One region of the Streptomyces sp. NBC_00028 genome, then DNA from elsewhere that is predicted to be linked to it. Evidence: predicted binding sites of a transcription regulator. Region 1 holds the regulator's gene; each other region holds the start of a gene.
What was found. Region 1 encodes HrcA, which represses chaperone genes, less so after heat shock. Its sites were predicted from a motif close to TTNGCACTCNGNNNNNCNGAGTGCNAA; they were not measured.
Positions count from the first base shown of each region.

Region 2: groL (chaperonin GroEL) is a predicted target of HrcA. The motif match lies at 2,165-2,191, and genes of this name have one in related genera.
Region 3: groES (co-chaperone GroES) is a predicted target of HrcA. The motif match lies at 5,103-5,129, and genes of this name have one in related genera.

Region 1 is NZ_CP108293.1:6,721,324-6,729,172, forward strand. It holds gene OG885_RS30185 (SpoIIE family protein phosphatase) at 1-1,580, shown strand, start outside; gene hemW (radical SAM family heme chaperone HemW) at 1,608-2,840, shown strand; gene OG885_RS30195 (DUF3097 domain-containing protein) at 2,938-3,741, opposite strand; gene OG885_RS30200 (MBL fold metallo-hydrolase) at 3,773-4,504, opposite strand; gene hrcA (heat-inducible transcriptional repressor HrcA) at 4,668-5,684, shown strand; gene dnaJ (molecular chaperone DnaJ) at 5,685-6,821, shown strand; gene OG885_RS30215 (nitronate monooxygenase) at 7,159-7,849, shown strand, end outside.
Region 2 is NZ_CP108293.1:5,609,881-5,617,729, reverse strand. It holds gene OG885_RS25235 (NADH:flavin oxidoreductase) at 1-170, opposite strand, end outside; gene groL (chaperonin GroEL) at 379-2,001, opposite strand; gene OG885_RS25225 (cold-shock protein) at 2,339-2,545, opposite strand; gene OG885_RS25220 (ubiquitin-like small modifier protein 1) at 2,998-3,273, opposite strand; gene thrC (threonine synthase) at 3,384-4,670, opposite strand; SAM riboswitch class I at 4,689-4,828, opposite strand; gene OG885_RS25210 (glucosyl-3-phosphoglycerate synthase) at 4,979-5,923, shown strand; gene OG885_RS25205 (trehalose-6-phosphate synthase) at 5,998-7,386, shown strand; gene otsB (trehalose-phosphatase) at 7,362-7,849, opposite strand, start outside.
Region 3 is NZ_CP108293.1:4,158,279-4,166,127, reverse strand. It holds gene OG885_RS18365 (RNA polymerase sigma factor) at 1-20, shown strand, start outside; gene OG885_RS18360 (cell wall-binding repeat-containing protein) at 151-2,169, shown strand; gene OG885_RS18355 (THUMP-like domain-containing protein) at 2,176-3,345, opposite strand; gene OG885_RS18350 (polysaccharide deacetylase family protein) at 3,436-4,359, shown strand; gene OG885_RS18345 (polysaccharide deacetylase family protein) at 4,356-5,069, shown strand; gene groES (co-chaperone GroES) at 5,274-5,582, shown strand; gene groL (chaperonin GroEL) at 5,704-7,329, shown strand; gene OG885_RS18330 (ester cyclase) at 7,398-7,849, opposite strand, start outside.

The DNA of each region.
Region 1 (7,849 bases):
AAAGCCACCCCGGCACACCGGAGTACGGCCGCGGCCTTCGCCTGGTCGCCGCCCTCGCCGAGTCGTGGGGGATCACGTACCGCACCGGCTCCAAGACGGTGTGGGCCCGGCTCACCGACGACGGCTGTGCGGCCGTCGGCGACCTCGACCCGTACCCGGGGGAGCGCGGTCTGCGGGTCGCCGAGATCCTCGCGCCCGAACCCCAGCGCGCCGAGCGCGACCGGGAGTGGCTCAACCGAGGCGCCCTGTCCTTCCTCGCCGAGGCCTCCGACCTGCTCGCCGGGCAGCTCGACGAGGACCTGGTGGCCGCGCTCGCCGGACAGCTGATCGTGCCGCGGCTGGCCGACTGGTGCGCGGTGTGGCTGGAGGACGAGCTCATGGGGCGCTGGGGCTCACCGCGCGGGGCCGAGGCCGACGGCGCGGGCGGCGTCGGAGGCTGGGGCGCCGACGCGATCGCCGGGCCGGGGCCGCGGCTGGCCCGCGTCTGGCACGGCAGCGAGAACCTCATCGAGGATCTGCGCCGGGCCCTGGAGAAGGAGGCGCCGCGACCTCCCGACCCGCCGCGCTCGGGGCCCGTCTCCTTCCCCTGGCCCGGCGAGGCGCTCGGCCCGCACGGCACCCACGGCGCGGCTCTCGCGTACCGCCTGATCGCCGGCGGCCGCCCGCTCGGCACGCTGGTCATCGGACGGGCGGGCCTGCTGCGCTTCCCCGACGAGATCACCGGGCTCGTCGAGGACCTGGGCCGCCGGGTCGCCCTCGCCATCAGCGCCGCCCGCCAGTACGCCCGCCAGGCCACCATCAGCGCCGTCCTCCAGCGCGGGCTGCTGCCCGGCGCCGTCGCCGAGATCCCCGGGGTGAGCAGCGCGCTCGTCTACGAGCCCTGCGACAAGGCGGGCCCCAGCGGCGACTTCTACGACCTCTTCCCGTCCGGCGACGGCCGCTGGTGCTTCGCCATCGGCGACGTCCAGGGCAAGGGCCCGGAGGCGGCCGTCGTGATCGGCCTTGCCCGGCCCTGGCTGCGGCTGCTGGCCCGCGAGGGGTACGAGGTCGCCGATGTCCTCGACCGTCTCAACCAGCTCCTCCTCGACGACGCCACCGAGGCCGCCGACGCCGCCGCCCGCGCCTTCGCCGGACCGGCCGGCCTCGCCGCGGCCGCCGACGGCCCGCAGACCCGCTTCCTGTCCCTCCTCTTCGGCCAGCTCGTGCCCTTCGACGGCGGCGTCCAGGTCACCCTCGCCTCCGCCGGCCACCCGCTGCCCCTGCTGCTGGGCCCGGACGGCGGGGTCCGCACGGTCGCCCAGCCGCAGACCCTCCTCGGGGTCGTCGAGGACGCCGTCTACACCAGCGAGGTCATCGAGCTGCGCCACGGCGACACCCTCCTGTGCGTCACCGACGGGGTGACGGAGCGGCGCAGCGGCTCCCGCCAGTTCGACGACGGCGACGGCCTCGCCGAGGCCCTCGCCGGCTGCGCGGGCCTGACCGCCCCGCTCATCGCCGAGCGCATCAAACGGCTGGTGCACGAGTTCGGCGTACGACCGCCCGATGACGATCTTGCCCTGCTGGTGCTCCAGGCCGAGTAGTCGGCGGGGTGCTGGACAATGGAAGGCATGCCTTCCGCACTCCCCGACGGCGAGCCCGTCCCCGACGACGGCGCACTCCCCGCGCACGCGCTCTCCGGAGCCGCCGAGCGCCCCCTCGGGTTCTATCTGCACGTCCCGTACTGCGCGACCCGCTGCGGGTACTGCGACTTCAACACCTACACCGCCACCGAGCTGCGCGGCAGCGGCGGTGTCCTCGCCTCCCGCGACAACTACGCGGACACCCTGATCGACGAGATCAGGCTCGCCCGGAAGGTCCTCGGGGACGACCCGCGTCCCGTCCGGACGGTGTTCGTCGGGGGCGGTACGCCGACCCTGCTGGCCGCGGGTGATCTCGTACGGATGCTCGCGGCGATCCGCGACGAGTTCGGCCTCGCGCCGGATGCCGAGGTCACGACGGAGGCGAACCCGGAGTCGGTCGACCCGGCGTATCTGGCGACCCTGCGCGCGGGCGGCTTCAACCGGATCTCCTTCGGCATGCAGAGCGCGAAGCAGCATGTGCTGCGCGTGCTGGACCGGACCCACACGCCCGGGCGCCCCGAGGCGTGCGTGGCGGAGGCGCGGGCGGCGGGCTTCGAGCACGTCAACCTGGATCTGATCTACGGCACCCCGGGCGAGTCGGACGACGACTGGCGGGCGTCGTTGGACGCGGCGATCGGCGCGGGGCCGGACCACGTCAGCGCGTATGCGTTGATCGTGGAAGAGGGCACGCAGCTGGCCCGGCGGATCCGTCGCGGCGAGGTGCCGATGACCGACGACGACGTGCACGCGGACCGGTATCTGATCGCGGAGGACGCGTTCGCGGCGGCCGGGTTCGACTGGTACGAGGTCTCCAACTGGGCGACCTCAGAGGCCGGGCGGTGTCTCCACAACGAGCTGTACTGGCGCGGCGCGGACTGGTGGGGGGCTGGTCCTGGGGCGCACTCGCATGTGGGCGGGGTGCGGTGGTGGAACGTGAAGCATCCCGGCGCGTACGCGACGGCGCTGGCGGCGGGGAGATCGCCGGGGGCGGGGCGTGAGGTGTTGTCGGAGGAGGACCGGAGGGTCGAGCGGATTCTGCTGGAGCTGCGGCTGCGGGAAGGGGTGCCGCTTGATCTGCTCCGTGAGGAGGGTCTGCGAGCTGCTCGCCGGGCGCTGTCGGACGGGCTGCTGTGGCAGGAGTCGTACGACGAGGGGCGCGCGGTGCTGACGCTTCGGGGGCGGCTGCTGGCGGATGCGGTGGTGCGGGACCTGGTGGACTGAGAGGTCGTTGGGCGGGTGCGGGCCGGTGGGGGCTGGTCGCGCCCACGCGGCGGAGCCGCAAATGGACACAGCCCCGCGCCCCTTTAGGTGGGTCCAGTCAGGCCGTGACGAAATCGATCAGTTCTTCTACTCGGCCCAAGAGCTCCGGCTCCAGGTCCCTGTAAGAGTTCACCCGCTTCAGAATTGCCTGCCATACCGCGCCCGTGTTCTCCGAGGGCCAGCCCAGGGCCTTGCACACGCCCGTTTTCCAGTCCTGGCCGTGGGGGACTCTGGGCCACGCCTCGATGCCCAGGGACGACGGTTTCACCGCCTCCCAGATGTCGATGTAGGGATGGCCCACGACCAGGGCGTGTTCGCTGGTGACCGAGGCCGCGATACGGGACTCCTTGCTGCCCGGCACCAGGTGGTCCACCAGGACGCCCAGGCGGGCGTCGGGGCCCGGGGCGAAGTCGGCCACGATCGTCGGGAGGTCGTCCACGCCCTCCAGGTACTCCACGACCACGCCCTCGATGCGCAGGTCGTCGCCCCAGACCTTCTCGACCAGCTCGGCGTCGTGCCGGCCCTCGACGTAGATGCGGCCGGCGCGGGCCACACGCGCGCGGGCGCCGGGGACGGCGACCGAGCCGGAAGCCGTACGCGTGGGTCGTACGGGAGCCGCTGACGACGGGCGTACGAGCGTCACCACCCGCCCCTCCAGCAGGAAGCCCCGCGGCTCCAGCGGGAATACCCGGAGCTTGCCGAAGCGGTCCTCCAGGGTCACCGTGCCCGCTTCGCAGCGGATCACCGCGCCGCAGAAACCGGTGCCGGGCTCCTCGACCACCAGGCCGGGCTCGGCCGGGACCTCCGGGACGGGCTTCGGCTTCTTCCACGGCGGGGTCAGATCGGCGGAGTACTGGCGCATTCGGATGACGATAGGAGAAGCCGGGGTGCGGTCAGGGCGACACGCCGAAACGCCGCGCCAGGGCGTCGCGCTGTGCCCGGACGAACGCCGCGTCCACCACCGCTCCGTGACCGGGCACGTACAGCGCGTCCTCGCCGCCCAGGGCGAGGAGGCGGTCCAGGGCGGCCGGCCAGTGCGACGGTACGGCGTCCGGACCCGCCTGCGGATCACCGGACTCCTCGACCAGATCGCCGCAGAACACCACCTCGGGCGAGCCCGGCACCAGCACCGCGAGGTCGTGTGCGGTGTGCCCGGGGCCGACGTTGGCCAGCAGGACCTGCCGGCCGCCGCCCAGGTCGAGGGTCCACTCGCCGGAGACGAGATGACGGGGGTGGGTGAGGGAGTCCACGGCCTCGTCGGCCCGCCCCACCTCCAGGCCGTTGCGGATCGCGTCCGCGCGCAGCTCCGCGCGGGCCTGCTGTTGGCCGAGCAGCGTGTCCATGCCGACCGGCCCGAACACCTCCGCGCCCGCGAACGCCGCCGCGCCGAAGACATGGTCGAAGTGGGGGTGGGTCAGCGCGAGATGAGTCACACGGTGCCCGGCGAGCGACTCCGCCTGCGCCCGCAGCCGCGCCCCCTCCGCGAGGCTCGACCCGGCGTCCACCAACAGGGCCGTCTCCGCCCCGACGACCAGGCCCGCCGTGCAGTCCCAGACCGGCAGCCGGCACCGGCCCACCCCGGCCGCGACCCGCTGCCACCCCAGCTCTTCCCAAGTCACCGTCATACCGCGACGCTAGCCGTACGAGCGGTTCACGAGCTGTCACACCCCGACCGACCTTGCCCGGGTGGCACCCCACCGCCGTACACTGGGCCGCGGGGAACGCTGGCACTCGGACGGACAGAGTGCCAGGCAGGGGCCTGGGGATCGACTTCTGGAGGTGTGCGCGATGCTGAGTGAACGCAGGCTTCAGGTGCTGCGCGCCATCGTCCAGGACTATGTGGGGACGGAGGAGCCCGTCGGCTCCAAGGCCCTCACCGAGCGGCACAGCCTCGGCGTCTCCCCGGCGACCGTGCGCAACGACATGGCCGCCCTGGAGGACGAGGGGTACATCGCCCAGCCGCACACCAGCGCCGGGCGCATCCCCACCGACAAGGGCTACCGCCTGTTCGTCGACAAGCTCGCGGGCGTCAAGCCCATGACCGCGCCCGAGCGGCGCGCGATCCAGAACTTCCTCGACGGCGCCGTCGATCTCGACGACGTGGTGGCCCGGACCGTGCGGCTGCTCGCGCAGCTCACCCGGCAGGTGGCGGTGGTGCAGTATCCGTCGCTGACCCGGTCCACCGTGCGGCATGTGGAGCTGCTCTCGCTCGCCCCCGCGCGGGTGATGCTCGTCCTGATCACCGACACGGGCCGGGTCGAGCAGCGCATGGTCGACTGCCCGGCGCCCTTCGGGGAGGCCTCGTTGGCCGATCTGCGGGCGCGGCTCAACAGCAAGGTCGCGGGGCGTCGGTTCACCGATGTGCCGCGGCTGGTCGAGGACCTGCCCGAGGGCTTCGACGTCGAGGATCGGGGTACGGTCGCGACAGTGCTCTCCACGCTGTTGGAGACACTGGTCGAGGAGAACGAGGAGCGGTTGATGATCGGCGGCACCGCCAATCTCACCCGTTTCGGACATGACTTCCCCCTCACCATCCGGCCGGTCCTGGAGGCACTGGAGGAGCAGGTCGTGCTCCTCAAGTTGCTTGGCGAGGCCGGGGATTCGGGCATGACCGTACGCATCGGTCACGAGAACGCCTATGAGGGACTCAACTCAACTTCGGTGGTGTCGGTCGGCTACGGTTCGGGCGGCGAGGCAGTAGCCAAGCTCGGCGTGGTCGGACCGACCCGCATGGATTACCCGGGAACGATGGGAGCGGTACGAGCGGTGGCACGGTACGTCGGACAGATCCTGGCGGAGTCGTAAGTGGCCACGGACTACTACGCCGTTCTCGGCGTGCGCCGCGACGCGTCGCAGGATGAGATCAAGAAGGCGTTCCGTCGGCTCGCACGCGAGCTGCACCCGGACGTCAACCCGGATCCGAAGACCCAGGAGCGGTTCAAGGAGATCAACGCCGCTTACGAGGTGCTGTCGGACCCGCAGAAGAAGCAGGTCTACGACCTCGGCGGCGACCCGCTGTCCCAGGCGGGCGGCGGGGGCGCGGGCGGCTTCGGCGCCGGTGGCTTCGGGAACTTCTCGGACATCATGGACGCGTTCTTCGGTACGGCGTCCCAGCGCGGTCCGCGCTCGCGCACCCGGCGCGGCCAGGACGCGATGATCCGGCTGGAGATCGAGCTCGACGAGGCGGCCTTCGGCACCACGAAGGACATCCAGGTCGACACGGCCATCGTCTGCAACACCTGCAACGGTGAGGGCGCGGCGCCGGGAACCTCGGCCCAGACGTGTGACATGTGCCGCGGGCGCGGTGAGGTCTCGCAGGTGACGCGGTCCTTCCTGGGCCAGGTCATGACCTCGCGTCCGTGCCCGCAGTGCCAGGGGTTCGGCACGGTGGTTCCGACGCCGTGTCCCGAGTGCGCCGGTGACGGCCGGATCCGCTCCCGTCGCACGCTGACCGTGAAGATCCCGGCCGGTGTGGACAACGGCACGCGGATCCAGCTCGCGGGTGAGGGCGAGGTCGGGCCCGGCGGCGGTCCCGCCGGTGACCTGTACGTCGAGATCCATGAGCTGCCGCACGCGATGTTCCAGCGGCGCGGTGATGATCTGCACTGCACGGTGACGATCCCGATGACGGCGGCGGCGCTCGGCACGAAGGTGCCGTTGGAGACGCTGGACGGCATGGAGGAGGTCGACATCCGGCCGGGCACGCAGTCCGGGCAGTCGATCCCGTTGCACGGGCGCGGTGTCACGCATCTGCGGGGCGGCGGCCGGGGCGATCTCATCGTGCACGTCGAGGTGCAGACCCCGAACAAGCTGGACCCGGAGCAGGAGCGCGTGCTGCGCGAACTGGCGAAGCTGCGCGGCGAGGAACGGCCCCAGGGGCAGTTCCAGCCGGGGCAGCAGGGCTTGTTCTCGCGGCTGAAGGATGCGTTCAACGGTCGCTGACGCGGGCTGGGGGTGCTGCTGGGGGTCCGGGGGTCGTCCCCCGGGTGGGCACAGTCAGCCGGGGCAGCAGGGCTTGTTCTCGCGGCTGAAGGATGCGTTCAACGGTCGCTGAGGCGGGCTGGGGGTGCTGCTGGGGGTCCCGGGGGTCGTCCCCCGGGTGGGCACAGTCAGCCGGGGCAGCAGGGCTTGTTCTCGCGGCTGAAGGATGCGTTCAACGGTCGCTGACGCGGGCTGGGCGTCGACGGTGAAAGCCGCTCGGCGCCCAGTGGCATCAGTGGACTATGCCAGGTGGAAGGCTGGATTCGGACTTGTTCGGGGGACGTGACAACATGCGGGCATGTCCTCCGCGCTGACCGATCTCTTCCCCCATCCGATCGTGCAGGCCCCCATGGCGGGCGGGGTCTCCGTGCCGCGGCTGGCCGCGGCCGTGTCCGACGCCGGGGGGCTCGGGTTCCTTGCCGCCGGGTACAAGACGGCCGACGGCATGTACCAGGAGATCAAGCAGCTGCGCGGGCTCACCGGACGGCCCTTCGGCGTTAATCTGTTCATGCCGCAGCCCGAGTACGCGGACCCGGCCGCCGTGGACGTCTACTCGCACCAGCTGGCCGGGGAAGCCGCCTGGTACGAGACCGAGCTCGGCGACCCCGAGAGCGGCCGGGACGACGGATACGACGCCAAGCTCGCCGTACTCCTCGACAATCCCGTACCCGTCGTCTCCTTCCACTTCGGGGTGCCGGGCGGTGAGGTGCTGGAGGCGCTGCGGAGGGCCGGGACCTTCACCCTCGTCACCGCGACCACCCCGGACGAGGCCCTCGCCGTGCAGCGGGCCGGGGCCGACGCGGTGATCGCGCAGGGCGTCGAGGCCGGCGGACACCAGGGCACCCATCGGGACATCCCCGAGACCGACGGCGCCGGGCTCGGGCTGCTCTCGCTCGTCGGGCAGATCCGGGAAACCGTGGGGATCCCGGTCGTCGCCGCCGGCGGCCTCATGCGCGGCAGCCAGATCGCCGCCGTCCTCGCCGCGGGCG
Region 2 (7,849 bases), 1.1 Mb from region 1:
CCCGCCGCCGCGCGCCGCGCGTAGTACGACGCCACGTCCGCGCCCGGGATGCCGCCCGGGGAGAACATCCGGGTCATCGGCGCCATCACGATGCGGTTCGGGACGGTCAGGCCGTTGATCGTGATCGGCCGGGAGAGGATCTCGGCGGCACGGGAGGGGGTGGCGGTCACGCGGGCTCCTAGCGGTGGTACGAGCGGTGGGTACCGTCGGGTATGTGCATACGCATGGACAGTACGCAGTAAGCAACCGCTCAGTACACCCCTCCCCTTCCCCGGGCCCCTGTGATCCCGCCCACCTCCGGGAAACGCCCGAGGGCGGCACCCCCTGTCGGAACAGGGAGGGCCGCCCTCGGCAAGGACGAGACCGATCCGCGAGGGATCAGAAGTCCATGTCACCGCCCGGCATACCGCCACCGGCGGGCGCGGCGGCCTTCTCCGGCTTGTCGGCGATGACGGCCTCGGTGGTGAGGAAGAGCGCGGCGATGGAGGCGGCGTTCTGCAGAGCGGAGCGCGTGACCTTCGCCGGGTCGATGATGCCTTCCTTGACCAGGTCGACGTACTCACCGGTCGCGGCGTTGAGGCCGTGACCCGGGGTGAGGTTGCGGACCTTCTCCACCACGACGCCGCCCTCGAGGCCGGCGTTGACGGCGATCTGCTTCAGCGGGGCCTCAAGGGCGAGCTTGACGGCGGCAGCGCCGGTCGCCTCGTCACCCTCCAGCTCCAGCTTCTCGAAGACACCGGAGGCCTGGAGCAGGGCCACGCCACCACCGGCGACGATGCCCTCCTCGACGGCCGCCTTGGCGTTGCGCACGGCGTCCTCGATGCGGTGCTTGCGCTCCTTGAGCTCGACCTCGGTCGCGGCACCGGCCTTGATGACGGCGACGCCACCGGCGAGCTTGGCCAGGCGCTCCTGGAGCTTCTCGCGGTCGTAGTCCGAGTCGCTGTTCTCGATCTCGGCGCGGATCTGGTTGACCCGGCCGGCGACCTGGTCGGCGGAGCCGGCACCGTCGACGATGGTGGTCTCGTCCTTGGTGATGACGACCTTGCGGGCGCGGCCCAGGAGGTCCAGGGTCGCGTTCTCCAGCTTGAGGCCGACCTCCTCGGAGATGACCTCGCCGCCCGTGAGGATGGCGATGTCGCCGAGCATGGCCTTGCGGCGGTCACCGAAGCCCGGGGCCTTGACGGCGACGGACTTGAAGGTGCCGCGGATCTTGTTGACGACCAGGGTCGACAGGGCCTCGCCCTCGACGTCCTCGGCGATGATCAGCAGCGGCTTGCCCGACTGCATGACCTTCTCCAGGAGCGGGAGCAGGTCCTTGACGGAGCCGATCTTGGAGTTGGCGATCAGGATGTACGGGTCGTCCAGGGACGCCTCCATACGCTCCATGTCGGTGGCGAAGTAGGCGGAGATGTAGCCCTTGTCGAAGCGCATACCCTCCGTCAGCTCCAGCTCCAGACCGAAGGTCTGGGACTCCTCGACGGTGATGACGCCTTCCTTGCCGACCTTGTCCATCGCCTCGGCGATGAGCTCGCCGATCTGGGTGTCGGCGGCGGAGATGGAGGCCGTCGAAGCGATCTGCTCCTTGGTCTCGACATCCTTCGCCTGCTCAAGGAGGGCACCGGAGACGGCCTCGACGGCCTTCTCGATACCGCGCTTGAGGGCCATCGGGTTGGCACCGGCGGCCACGTTGCGCAGACCCTCGCGCACCAGGGCCTGGGCCAGGACGGTCGCGGTCGTCGTGCCGTCGCCGGCTACGTCGTCGGTCTTCTTCGCGACTTCCTTGACCAGCTCGGCGCCGATCTTCTCGTACGGGTCCTCGAGCTCGATCTCCTTGGCGATGGAGACACCATCGTTGGTGATCGTGGGGGCGCCCCACTTCTTCTCGAGGACGACGTTGCGACCCTTGGGGCCGAGCGTCACCTTGACGGCGTCCGCGAGCTGGTTCATGCCGCGCTCGAGGCCGCGCCGCGCCTCCTCGTCGAACGCGATGATCTTGGCCATGTGAAGTGGTCCCTCCAGGACTGGGGGTGATTCCTTCGGACCGCGCCCGCGCCCGCGACGGACGGCTCGCACACCTCGTGGTTCCTTGCCCCACCTGGCCTGCGGGCCTCACCGACCCGGTCCTTCTTTGTCACTCTCACCTTCAGAGTGCTAACGCCAATGATTAGCACTCGGCATGGTCGAGTGCAAGCGCCTCCCGGGGATCGGGCAGTCACCGCAGGGGGTCCGGGCAGGACGTGCGGGGTCCCGGGCACGCCGAAGGGCCCGCACCCATGACTCCCCATGAGGTGCGGGCCCTTCAAAGAAGAACGTCGCTGCTAGTCAGTCGGCGCGTGCTTCAGCCGGTCGCCAGTCGGACCATGTCCGCCTGCGGCCCCTTCTGGCCCTGCGAGATCTCGAAATCGACCCGCTGACCCTCTTCCAGGGTGCGGTACCCGTCCATCTGGATCGCGCTGTAGTGGACGAAAACATCCGCACCACCGTCGACCGCGATGAAGCCGTACCCCTTCTCCGCGTTGAACCACTTGACGGTGCCCTGAGCCATGCCTAACTCCCCTATTACTGGCCCTTGCACAGATCCACACTTCGCGGATCCGGGTCAGACCTCACCCCCCACGGATTGGGGGCGTGCGCCGGAACGCGTCGACCGCGGCTGAATGTATCTGTCCAACTGCCGTCTGCAACAGGTCAATCGGACGAGAATTCTGGACGTGCGGGGTCCGGAATGTAGCGAGAATTCGCCCGAATTCGGGGCAAGTCGGGCCCCATAAAAGGCACAAGACTCACAAAAGAACCGCACACTTTGGCTGCTTCTCGTCGCAAGTGGAGCAGGAACTCATATGCGTGTGGCATGGAAGGCGCAGCAGCTTCCCCAACTGTACCGCGCTCAACCATAGAGAATTGCCCCTTCCGTTTCTCTCACGGAGGGGGCAATTCGTTGAACTCTCGGTAATCGGCCTTACCGACGGTAATGATCAGTCATTCGGTCAGCTGGACTCAGCCGCCGGCGACGGCCGGGATGATCGAGACGCCGGCGCCGTCCGGGGTGGCGGTCTCCAGGCCCTGCTCGAAGCGGACGTCGTCGTCGTTGACGTACACGTTGACGAACCGACGCAGCTTGCCCTGGTCGTCGAGCACCCGGGCGGCGATGCCCGTGTGGTTCTTCTCCAGGTCGGCGATGACGTCGGCGAGGGTCGAGCCCTCGGCGGTCACTTCGGCCTGGCCACCCGTGTAGGTGCGCAGGATGGTGGGGATGCGGACGTTGACGCTCACGATTGATCCTCCGGTCAGGATGACGCACCTAGGGGCGCGGGGCTGTGTTCAATGTGCGGCTTCCGCCGCGTGGGCGCGACCAGCCCCCACCGGCCCGCAGACAACAACGACTATGCGAGTCCGGCCTCGTGGAAGGACTCCAGGTTGGGGCGAATGGTCGCGGTCAGCCCCGTCTCGGCCACCGCGTCCAGTGTCTTCAGACCGTCGCCGGTGTTCAGCACGACCGTCGTCAGCGTCGGATCCAGCAGACCGTTCTCGATCAGCTTCTTCGTCACGCCCACGGTCACACCACCGGCGGTCTCCGCGAAGATGCCCTCAGCCCTGGCGAGCAGCCGAATCGCGTCGACGATCTGCTCGTCGTTCACGTCCTCCACCGCACCGCCGGTGCGACGCGCGATGTCCAGGACGTAGGGACCGTCGGCCGGGTTGCCGATGGCGAGGGACTTGGCGATGGTGTTCGGCTTCTGGGGGCGGACGACGTCGTGGCCCGCCTTGTAGGCGACCGACACCGGCGAGCACCCCTCCGCCTGCGCGCCGAAGATCTTGTACGGCTTGTCCTCGACGAGCCCGAGCTTGATCAGCTCCTGGAGCCCCTTGTCGATCTTGGTGAGCTGGGAGCCGGAGGCGATCGGCACGACCAGCTGGTCGGGAAGCTGCCAGCCGAGCTGCTCGCAGATCTCGTACGCGAGGGTCTTGGAACCCTCCGCGTAGTACGGCCGCAGGTTGACGTTGACGAAGCCCCAGCCCTCGCCGGCCGGGTCGCCGATCAGCTCGGAGCAGAAGCGGTTCACGTCGTCGTAGTTGCCCTCGATGCCGACGAGCTCACCGCCGTAGACCGCGGCCATGACGACCTTGCCCTGCTCCAGGTCGTGCGGGATGAACACGCAGGAGCGGAAGCCGGCGCGGGCCGCGGCGGCGCCGACGGCACCGGCGAGGTTGCCGGTGGAGGAGCAGGAGAGCGTGGTGAAGCCGAAGGCCCGGGCGGCCTCGATGGCCTGGGCGACGACCCGGTCCTTGAAGGAGTGCGTCGGGTTGCCGGAGTCGTCCTTCACGAACAGCTTGCCGGCCTCGACACCCAGCTCACGGGCGAGGTTGTCGGCCTTGACGAGCTTGGTCCAGCCGGGGTTGATGTTGGGCTTGTCGGCCACGTCCGCGGGGACGGGCAGCAGCGGCGCGTAGCGCCAGATGTTCGCGGGTCCCGCCTCGATCCGCTTGCGGAGCTCCTCGGCGTCGTAGGCGGAGAAGTCGTACGCGATCTCGAGCGGGCCGAAACACTCCTCGCAGGCGAAGACCGGGCCGAGAGGCACCCGGTGACCGCATTCGCGGCAGCTGAGCGCCGCGGCGGGGCCGAGGTCGACGGTGGTTCCGGTGGTGTTTTCGACAGTCTGCGCAGCCATGAGAGGCGAGGCCCTTTCTCCTCATCTTCCTCACGACGCATCTCGCCGTGAGACGGATTTGGCACCTTCCCGAGTCGGGAGCCTCACGTGTGCGAGTACCGACTGGAGGGTTGCCGGGGCTTCATCGGGCCGTATCCCTCTGCCCCTCTGGATGAGCGGTATGAAGTTGTGAACGTCGGATGATCCAGGACATGCGATGGTCATCCGCGTTGTTCAAGACTGTAACCGACGACCTGGACAGTTGAGATAGTCGTCCGAACCGCGAGATGGATCACAAGTAGTGGATCACAAGTAGAGGAGTCGCCCACGTGCTGGAAGAAGTCGAGCGCTGGCTGACCACCCGCTCCTGGTCCGTGACCGACCGGCCGCTCCACCAGATCCTGGCCGCCAAGCAGCGCACGGGTCAGTCGGTCAGTGTCGTGCTGCCCGCGCTGAACGAGGAGGAGACGGTCGGCGACATCGTCGCGATCATCCGTCACGACCTGATGCAGCAGGTCCCGCTGGTCGACGAGATCGTCGTCGTCGACTCGGGGTCGAGCGACCGTACGGCACAGGTGGCGGCCGCGGCCGGCGCCACGGTCGTGCACCGCGACGCGATCCTGCCCCGCCTGCCCACCGTGCCCGGCAAGGGCGAGGTGCTGTGGCGTTCGCTGCTGGTGACCAGCGGCGACATCGTCTGCTTCATCGACGCCGACCTGAAGGAGTTCTCCTCCGACTTCGTCGCCGGGATCGTCGGCCCGCTGCTCACCGAACCCGGGGTCGACCTGGTCAAGGCCATGTACGACCGCCCGCTCGGTGGGGCTGCGGGCCAGGGCGGCCGGGTGACCGAGCTGATGGCCCGCCCGCTGCTGAACATGCACTGGCCGCAGCTGGCCGGTTTCGTCCAGCCGCTGGGCGGCGAGTACGCGGCCCGCAGGTCCCTGCTCGAACAGCTGCCGTTCCCGGTCGGCTACGGCGTCGAGCTCGGCATGCTGGTCGACGCGCTGCACCTGGTCGGCCTCGACGCGCTCGCCCAGGTCGACGTCGGCGTCCGCAAGCACCGTCACCAGGACGGCCAGGCCCTCGGCCGGATGTCCGCCGCGATCTACCGCACGGCCCAGCTCCGGCTGGCCCGCGGCCATCTCATCCGCCCCTCCCTCACCCAGTTCGAACGCGGCGAGACCGGCTTCGAGCCCCGCACCTACTCGGTGGACACGGAGGAACGCCCGCCGATGGCGGACATCGCGGAGTACGCGACCCGCAAGGTCGCCTGAGCCGTGCGGGCCGCAGGACCGCACCGGACCGGACGCACGTTTGAGTGTTCCGTGACCGGGCTAGGTTGATCCGTATGGCTTCAACGTTCGGTGCTGCTCAGGTACTGGTGGCCTCCAACCGTGGCCCGGTCTCCTACGAGGTCCGGGCGGACGGCACGCTGTCCGCCCGGCGCGGTGGCGGGGGGCTGGTCTCGGGTCTGTCGGCGATCGGCTCCGACGCGGACGCCCTGTGGGTCTGCTCGGCGCTGAGCGACGGCGACCGCGAGGCGGTACGGCGCGGGGCGGGCGAGGCCGGCGTACGGATGCTCGACATCCCGGCCGACGTGCACGCGGACGCGTACAACGGCATCGCCAACTCGGTCCTGTGGTTCGTCCACCACCTGCTGTACCAGACCCCGCTGGAACCGGTCTTCGACGCGGAGTTCCGGCGGCAGTGGGCGTCGTACGAGACCTACAACCGCGCCTTCGCCGAGGCGCTGGCGGAGGAGGCCGCGCGGGGGGCGGCGGTCGTGGTGCAGGACTACCACCTCACGCTGGTGCCGGGGATGCTCCGGGAGCTCCGCCCCGACCTGCGGATCGGCCACTTCTCGCACACCCCGTGGGCGCCGCCGGAGTACTTCCGGATGCTGCCGGACGACATCGCCGAGCAGGTGCTGCGGGGCATGCTCGGCGCCGACCGGCTGGGGTTCCTGACCCGGCGCTGGGCGTCGGCGTTCGAGGCGTGCGCGACGGAGATCGTCGGCGGGCTCGGGGACACCCGGATCGGGGTGCACGGGCTCGGCGCGGACGCGGACTTCCTGCGCAAGCGGTCGCACGAGGCGGACGTGGCCGAGCGGATGACCGCCCTGAGGACGGAGATCGGCGCGGGCCGCCGCACGATCGTCCGGGTCGACCGCACCGAACTGTCGAAGAACATCGTGCGCGGTCTGCACGCGTACGAGCATCTGCTGGCGACCCGCCCCGAGTGGCGGGAGCGGGTCGTGCACGTGGCGTTCGCCTACCCCTCCCGGCAGGACCTCGCCGTCTACCGGGACTACACCGCCGAGGTGCAGCGCGTGGCGGAGGAGATCAACTCGGCGTACGGGACGCCCGGTTGGACCCCGGTGGTGCTGCACGTCAAGGACGACTTCGCGCGCTCCCTCGCCGCGTACCGGCTCGCCGACGTGGCCCTGGTCAACCCCATCCGCGACGGTATGAACCTGGTCGCCAAGGAAATGCCGGTCGTCTCCGACGAGGGGTGCGCGCTGGTGCTGTCACGGGAGGCGGGGGCGTACGAGGAGCTCGGCGAGGACGCGATCGTGGTCAACCCGTACGACGTGATCGGCACCGCCGACGCCCTGCACGAGGCGCTGACGATGGGGCCCGGGGAGCGCACGGAGCGCACGAAGCGGCTCGCCGCCGCGGCCACGGCGTTGCCGCCCGCGCAGTGGTTCCTGGATCAGCTGGCGGCGTTGCGCGGCTGAGTCCCGGGGGCGGGAGGCAGCCGCTCCGCCAGGCGCGTCAGCAGCGTCACCAGCCCCGCCGGGCCGTCCACCACCAGGTCGGCCCGTTCCCTCAGCTCGGCCACCTCCTCGCTGCCGGCGCTGCACACCAACAGCCCGGCGACCCCGTCGGAGCGGAGCTTGTCCACGGCGGCGAAGGCGGGGAGGTCTCCGAGGTCGTCGCCGGCGTAGAGCACGGCCTCGGCGCCCAGCTCACGGACGTACTCCGTCAGGGCCCGGCCCTTGTCGACGCCCGGTGGGCGGAGTTCGAGGACGAGCCGGCCGGGTTCGACGATCAGGCCGTGGCGGTCGGCAAGGCCGGTGAGCGGGGCGCGCAGGGCGTCGAAGGCGGCCTGCGGGTCCTCGGCGCGGCGGGTGTGGACGGCGACGGCCCGCCCCTTCTCCTCGATCCAGGTGCCGTGCCAGGCGCCGATGCCGTCGAGGA
Region 3 (7,849 bases), 2.6 Mb from region 1:
GGTCGCTGCCCGCGCGGTGAGTGTCGGGATCATCCACGGAAACCCATTCCCTTCCTGGTCAGGGACGGTTTACAGTGGCGCGGCCGCCGCAGCCGGCGTGTCCCTTCCGCGGTGCGGCAGCACTCCGACACCCGTGGGGGGTACATACACGTGCGATCTTCCGGATCCACCAGGCTGGTCAGACCTGCCGCGCGCCGCAGACTCGTCGCGCTCACCGCCGTGACGGCCCTGGCCGTCGGCACCGCCACCGCGCTCGCCCCGGGCGCCTCGGCCGACGTGGCCGGATGGCCGGCCACCGACGGCGCCATCGCCGTGGTCAACGACGGCATCACTTTGGTCGACACCGAGGGCGCGGGCTCCGCGTACGTCACCCGTGGCTCCGACGACGAGGCGCCCGCGTGGGCGCCCGACGGCAGCCGCGTGGTCTTCGAGCAGGCCGGAACCCTGCGTACGGCGAGTGTCGCGGGAGGTGCCTCGACCCTGGTCTACGAGTACAGCGGCCGTTCGGCGTCCCACCCGACGTACTGGGGCTCCGGCAGCCGGATCGTCTTCTCCGCCGCCAAGAAGCTGTACCACGTCCCGTCCGCCGGCGGGACCGCGACCGCCCTGCTGCCCAGCGGCGCCGGCTGTGACACCCGCCCGAGCGCCGCCGCGGTCAGCGGGATCGTGGCCTTCCAGCGGGGCGGCACGTCCTGCTCCGGCACGACCCCGTCGGTCGTGCTCTACGACGCCGCCACCGGCAAGCAGACCACCCTGGTCACCAACGCCGCCGCGCCCGCCCTGTCGCCCGACGGCACCAGAGTCGCCTTCGTCCGCGGCGTCGACGGCCACGCCCAGCTGTTCTCCGTCAACACCGACGGCACGGGCGAGCGCCGGCTCACCCAGGACACCGCGGACTACGACTCCGTGTCCTGGGCGCCCGCGAGCGACCGGCTGGTGGTCCACTTCGACCGCAAGGAGACCGCGACGGGCGGCTGCTGCATGACGGGCAACGTCGTCCTGACCCTCACCGCGGACGGGGTGAGCGAGGGCACCGTCTTCCCGTACGGCGGCCGCTCGCCCGCCTGGCAGCCGCTGCGCAAGAACGGCGTGGGCCGGGTGTGGGGCGCCGACGTCTACGGCAGCAACATCGCCGCGTCCCGCTGGACCTGGAACACCGTCGGCCAGAGCGAGGCGGGCCTCAAGAACGCCTCGTCCGCCGTGCTGGTCTCCAAGGACAGCCAGGCCTACGCGCTGACCTCTCCCGCGCTCGCCGGCAAGAAGGGCGGCCCGGTCCTGCTGACCTCGGCCACCTCGTTGACCTCGGCAGTGCAGAGCGAGCTGAAGCGGGTCCTCAAGCCCGGCGCCCCGGTCTACCTCGTCGGCGGCACGTCGATCCTGAGCGGTGCCGTCGCCTCGAAGGTCACCTCGCTCGGCTTCACCCCCAAGCGCCTTGCGGGTACGTCCCGTTACTCCACCTCGGTGGCGGTCGCCAAGGCGATCACCAGCGCCCCGACCGATGTCTTCCTCGCCACCGGCACCGACTACCACTCGGCGCTGGCGGCGGCTTCCGCGGCCGGTGGGCTGGGCAAGAGCGGCAAGGCCGTCGTCGTCCTCAACGAGGGCAACAAGCTGACCACGTCCGTGAAGTCGTACCTCAACGGTCTCGACCCGCGAGAGACGCACGTCATCCCGGTCGGTGGCTCCGCGAAGTACGCGCTGACGCACACGACGTTCTCCCACTGGCCCTCGACGTACACCTACTACCCGGTCACGGGGAGCACCCACGAGGCCACGGCGGCCGCGCTCGCCCGCTTCTGGTGGGGCGGTCCGCGCAACGCCGCGCTGGCCTCGGTGGACAGCTGGCGTGGCGGCACCTCCGCCGCGGCGGCGATGAACGTCTACGGCCCCCTGCTGTGGACGAAGGTCGACGCGCTCTCCGCCGACACGAAGTCGTACCTGGTCAAGGGTGCCGCGAGCCTCAGCTACGTGGCCGTCTTCGGCGGCACCGGGTCGGTGTCGACGCCCGCGCTGAACTCCGCGGGCGGCGCGATCAGCGCCGGCAGCGGCCAGTGGGGTTACACGCCGTACTACAACGGCCTGGAGCCCACGGCGGCGAACTCCGGAGCCCTGGCCGCGCCCAAGGCGAGCCCGGGCATCGCCGCACTGCGGACGACGGCCACCCGGTAGTGACGCTCAGGCGGGGGCTCCGATCAGCATCGTCGGCGCCCCCGCGACCCGGGTCAGGAACACGGTCGCCTCGGCCTTCCCGTTCGACTTCGGCAGTGCCTTCCGCCGCAGTTCCTCCGGCTCCACCGCCGACCCCCGCTTCTTCACGGTCAGGATCCCGACTCCCCGCTCCCGCAGCAGCGCCTTCAACTTCTTCACGTTGAAGGGGAGTTGGTCGGTGATCTCGTACGCGGTGGCGTACGGGGTCGCGTGCAGTTCGTCGGCGGTGATGTACGCGATCGTCTCGTCGATCAGCCCGCCCTCCAGGTCCTCGGCGACCTCGGCGACCAGGTGGGCGCGGATGACGGCGCCGTCGGGCTCGTACAGGTAGCGGCCGACGGGGCGGACTTCGGGGTCGGGCAGACCGCGCCCGAGCAGGGTGCCGGGGCCCGGCAGCAGGGTTGCCCGGACGGCTCCCGGTGCCGTCCCGAACCACAGCACCGCCTCCTTCACGTCCCCGCCGTCGGAGATCCACTCGGCCTCGGCCTCGGCGGGGATCGCCTCGTGGGGGATGCCGGGGGCGATCTTCAGGGCGGCGTGCGGGGCCTTGAGTGCCGTTTCGATCGCCCAGGACAGGGGCGGGGAGTAGGCCTCCGGGTCGAAGATCCGGCCGCGCTTCGCGGATCGCCGGGCGGGGTCCACGAACACGAAGTCGTAACCGGCGGTGTCGACCTCCGTGACGTCGGACTCTCTGACCTGGATGAGATCGGACACGCCCAGCGCTTCCGCGTTCGCCCGGGCCGTCGCCGCCGTCAGCGGGTCGCGGTCCACCGCGAGGACCCTGATCCCGGCCCGGGCCAGCGCGATTGCGTCGCCGCCGATGCCGGAGCACAGGTCGGCGACGGAGGTGACCCCCAGCTCCTTGAGCCGCCGCGCGCGGTACGTCGCCACACTCGCCCGCGTCGACTGCTCCACGCCGTTCGGGGTGAAGAACATCCGCGCCGCGTCCTCGTCCCCGAACTTCGCCACCGCCCGCTGCCGCAGCCGCGCCTGGCCGAGCGCCGCCGAGACCAGGTCCGCGGGGTGGTCGCGGCGCAGCCGGGTGGCGACGGCGAGTTCGTCGGCGGGGGCGGTGCCGCGCACCTCGTCGAGGAGGGCGCGGCCGGCGGGGGTGAGGAGGGGGGCGAGGTCGTTCACCGCCTCATTGTGGGCCAGTCGGTGGACCGTATGCCTCCGGCGGCGGTGTCGGCCCGGCATCAGGGCGGTGACCTGCGAGGATCCGGCGCCATGGGATCAGTAGTACAAAATGACAAAAGTCGGGCCAGGTGGGGTTCGACGGGTCTTCGGGGCACCCTCGCCGTCCTGGCCCTCGCCGCCGTCGCCTCCGGCTGTGGCGCGCAGGGTGAGAGCGCCAAGGTCCGCCCGGCGCCCGGCCAGCAGCCCCTGAAGGCGCCCCCGGCCCGCGCCCTCGACGCGTACGCCGGCAAGCTGCGCGCACAGGCGAGGATCGCGAAGCGCTGGGGACTGGCCCGGGCTCCGCTGACACCGCCCGCCCCGCCCGCGAAGAAGCCGCACATCGCCACCCGCAAGGGCTTCGAGGTCGACGGTCACGAGGAGCGGGGGCTGCCGCCCGTCTTCACCACGATCCCCACCGAGGAGAAGATCGTCTTCCTCACCATCGACGACGGCGCCGAGAAGGACCCGGCGTTCCTGCGGATGATGAGCGAGCTGAAGATCCCGTACACCGCCTTCCTCAGCAACTTCCTGATCAAGGAGGACTACGGGTACTTCAAGCGGATGCAGGACCAGGGGGTCGTGCTCAACAACCACACCCTCCACCACCCCTATCTGCCCGGTCTGTCCTACGGCCGTCAGAAGCGCGAGATCTGCGGCATGCAGGACGTCATCGAGAAGCACTACGGCAAGCGGCCCCTGCTCTTCCGGCCACCCTTCGGCAACTACAACCAGGACACCCTGGTCGCGGCGAAGTCCTGCGGGGTGAAGTACGCGCCGATCTGGAACGAGGAGGTCTTCGTCGACCACTGGGAGTACCGCGAGTGGGACCGGAGGATCCACCCGGGCGACATCGTGCTGAGCCACTTCCGCGGCCGGGGGGAGTGGAAGGGCACGATGCCGGACATGATCCGACGCTTCCTCGACAAGGTCACGGCCGAGGGGTACGCGGTGGCGCGGCTGGAGGACTACCTGTGAAGGCCTTGACGACGGCTCTGGCGCTCGCGCTGCTTCTGACCGGCTGCGCCCAGTCCGTCGACCCGATCGAACGGCTGGGCAAGAAGGCCGTGACGTACGGGGCGAAGGGGGTGCGGTCCGGGCCCGCGGCCGTGCCCGTCGTCCGGCGGGTCACCACCTCCGAGAAGGTCGTCTTCCTGACGTACGACGACGGCGTCGAGCGGGACCCGCGCTTCGTCGAACTGGTCCGTCGACGGCGGCTGCCCGTCAGCATGTTCCTCACCGACAGCGTGGTCGGCCCGGGCTACGGCCACTTCGCGCGCCTCCAGTCGGTGGGCGCGTCGATCCAGAACCACACCCTCGACCACACCGCCCTGCGCGGCCTGCCGTACGCCGGCCAGCGCGCCGAGATCTGCGGCCAGCAGGACAAACTCGGCGCCCGCTTCGGCATCCGCCCCCGTCTCTTCCGCCCGCCCTACGGGACGTACGACACCACGACCCTGCGCGCGGCCACCGACTGCGGCGTCGGGGCGGTCGTCCTGTGGCGGGCGTCGATGGAGGGGGATCACCTGACCTACGCGTCCGGCACGCACCGCCTGCTCCCCGGCGACATCGTCTCCCTGCCGTCGACGGAGACGACCGGTCTGACACTGACCGAGCGAACGGCACGGCTGCTGCGGGAGATCGAGGGGGCGGGATTGAGGGTAGGGCGGCTGGAGGACTACGTCTGAGGGGCGGGCTGGTGGCCCGATGTAGGGACGCGATTAGCAGTCCGCTTGACCGAGTGCTAATCGCGGTCATAGTCTCGGGTCTGGCACTCCCCCCTGGAGAGTGCCAATAGCGACGGGCAGGTCCGGCACCCGCGACGACGGATCGACCTGGTCGCCACCTCAGACAGTTAACCCCGTGAGATCTCCGAAGGGGGAGGTCGGATCGTGACGACCGCCAGCTCCAAGGTTGCCATCAAGCCGCTCGAGGACCGCATTGTGGTCCAGCCGCTCGACGCCGAGCAGACCACGGCCTCTGGCCTGGTCATTCCGGACACCGCGAAGGAGAAGCCCCAGGAGGGCGTCATCCTCGCCGTCGGTCCGGGCCGCTTCGAGAACGGCGAGCGCCTGCCGCTCGACGTGAAGGTCGGCGACATCGTGCTGTACAGCAAGTACGGCGGCACCGAGGTCAAGTACAACGGCGAGGAGTACCTCGTCCTCTCGTCCCGCGACGTCCTCGCGGTCATCGAGAAGTAAGACCTCCAAGCACATTCTGCTTTTGAGCTGCGCCCCGGGCCCCCGCGACCTTATGAAGCCGGGCGTCAGGGGCGCAGTTCGCTTTTTCACCCACGTTTTCCGAGAGGGCTGAACCGCTCCCATGGCGAAGATCCTGAAGTTCGACGAGGACGCCCGTCGCGCCCTCGAGCGCGGCGTCAACAAGCTTGCCGACACGGTCAAGGTGACGATCGGCCCCAAGGGCCGCAACGTCGTCATCGACAAGAAGTTCGGCGCCCCCACCATCACCAACGACGGTGTCACGATCGCCCGTGAGGTGGAGATCGAGGACCCGTACGAGAATCTCGGCGCGCAGCTGGTGAAGGAGGTGGCGACCAAGACCAACGACATCGCGGGTGACGGTACGACCACCGCCACCGTGCTCGCCCAGGCGCTGGTCCGCGAGGGCCTGAAGAACGTCGCCGCGGGTGCCTCCCCGGCGCTGCTGAAGAAGGGCATCGACGCGGCCGTCGCCGCCGTCTCCGAGGACCTCCTCGCCACCGCCCGTCCGATCGACGACAAGGCGGACATCGCCGCCGTCGCCGCGCTCTCCGCGCAGGACCAGCAGGTCGGCGAGCTCATCGCCGAGGCGATGGACAAGGTCGGCAAGGACGGTGTCATCACCGTCGAGGAGTCCAACACCTTCGGTCTTGAGCTGGACTTCACCGAGGGCATGGCCTTCGACAAGGGCTACCTGTCCCCGTACATGGTGTCCGACCAGGAGCGTATGGAGGCCGTCCTCGACGACCCGTACATCCTGATCAACCAGGGCAAGATCTCCTCCATCCAGGACCTGCTGCCGCTCCTGGAGAAGGTCATCCAGGCCGGTGCCTCCAAGCCGCTCCTGATCATCGCCGAGGACGTCGAGGGCGAGGCCCTGTCGACCCTGGTGGTCAACAAGATCCGCGGCACGTTCAACGCCGTCGCCGTGAAGGCCCCCGGCTTCGGTGACCGCCGCAAGGCGATGCTCCAGGACATGGCGGTCCTCACCGGCGCCACGGTCATCTCCGAGGAGGTCGGCCTCAAGCTCGACCAGGCCGGTCTGGACGTGCTGGGCTCCGCCCGCCGCGTGACCATCACCAAGGACGACACGACGATCGTCGACGGCGCCGGCAACTCCGAGGACGTCGTGGGCCGCGTCAACCAGATCAAGGCCGAGATCGAGAACACGGACTCCGACTGGGACCGCGAGAAGCTCCAGGAGCGCCTCGCGAAGCTGGCCGGCGGCGTGTGCGTGATCAAGGTCGGCGCCGCCACCGAGGTGGAGCTGAAGGAGAAGAAGCACCGTCTGGAGGACGCCATCTCCGCGACCCGCGCCGCGGTCGAGGAGGGCATCGTCTCCGGTGGTGGCTCCGCGCTCGTCCACGCCGCGAAGGTCCTCGAGGGCGGTCTGGGCAAGACCGGCGACGAGGCCACCGGTGTCGCCGTCGTCCGCAAGGCCGTCGTCGAGCCGCTTCGCTGGATCGCCGAGAACGCCGGTCTTGAGGGTTACGTCATCACCTCCAAGGTCGCCGAGCTCGACAAGGGCCAGGGCTTCAACGCCGCCACCGGCGAGTACGGCGACCTGGTCAAGGCCGGCGTCATCGACCCGGTCAAGGTCACCCGCTCCGCCCTGGAGAACGCCGCCTCCATCGCCTCCCTCCTCCTGACGACCGAGACCCTGGTCGTCGAGAAGAAGGAAGAGGAGGAGCCGGCCGCCGCCGGTCACGGCCACGGCCACTCCCACTAAGGCTCCGCGAGCCTGAGCGAAGCCCCCGGTCCGCTGCGGCGGACCGGGGGCTTCCCCTTTCTGCGTACTCACTGCTCCAGGTCGTCCAGCGCCCCCAGCTGCCCCATCAGCCCCAGCCGGTCGTACTGCCACCAGCCCTCGGCGATCTTCCCGTCGGGACCGCACCGGTGGATGGTCGTGCCGGTCATGGACACCCGCTTTCCCGTCGCCGGCATCCCCATGAAGTCACCGGTGTGTGTGCCGTGCCAGGTCCAGCGGGTGCACACCCGGTCGCCCTGGGCCAGCTGATCGTCGACGGTGAAGTCGAAGTCGAAGCCGGTCTTCCACGCCTCGACCTCTTCGCGCACCGCGTCCAGCCCGATCACGTCCTGATCGTTGGACGGATCATGATCGTGGTAGTCCTCGGCCAGCAGCCCCTCCAGCGACGGCGTGTCCTTCCCGCCCACCGCCTCGAAGAAGCGGCGGGACGTGGCGGCGTACAGCTGCTCGTCCCGTACGACGTCGAGGTCCGTGAACGTCG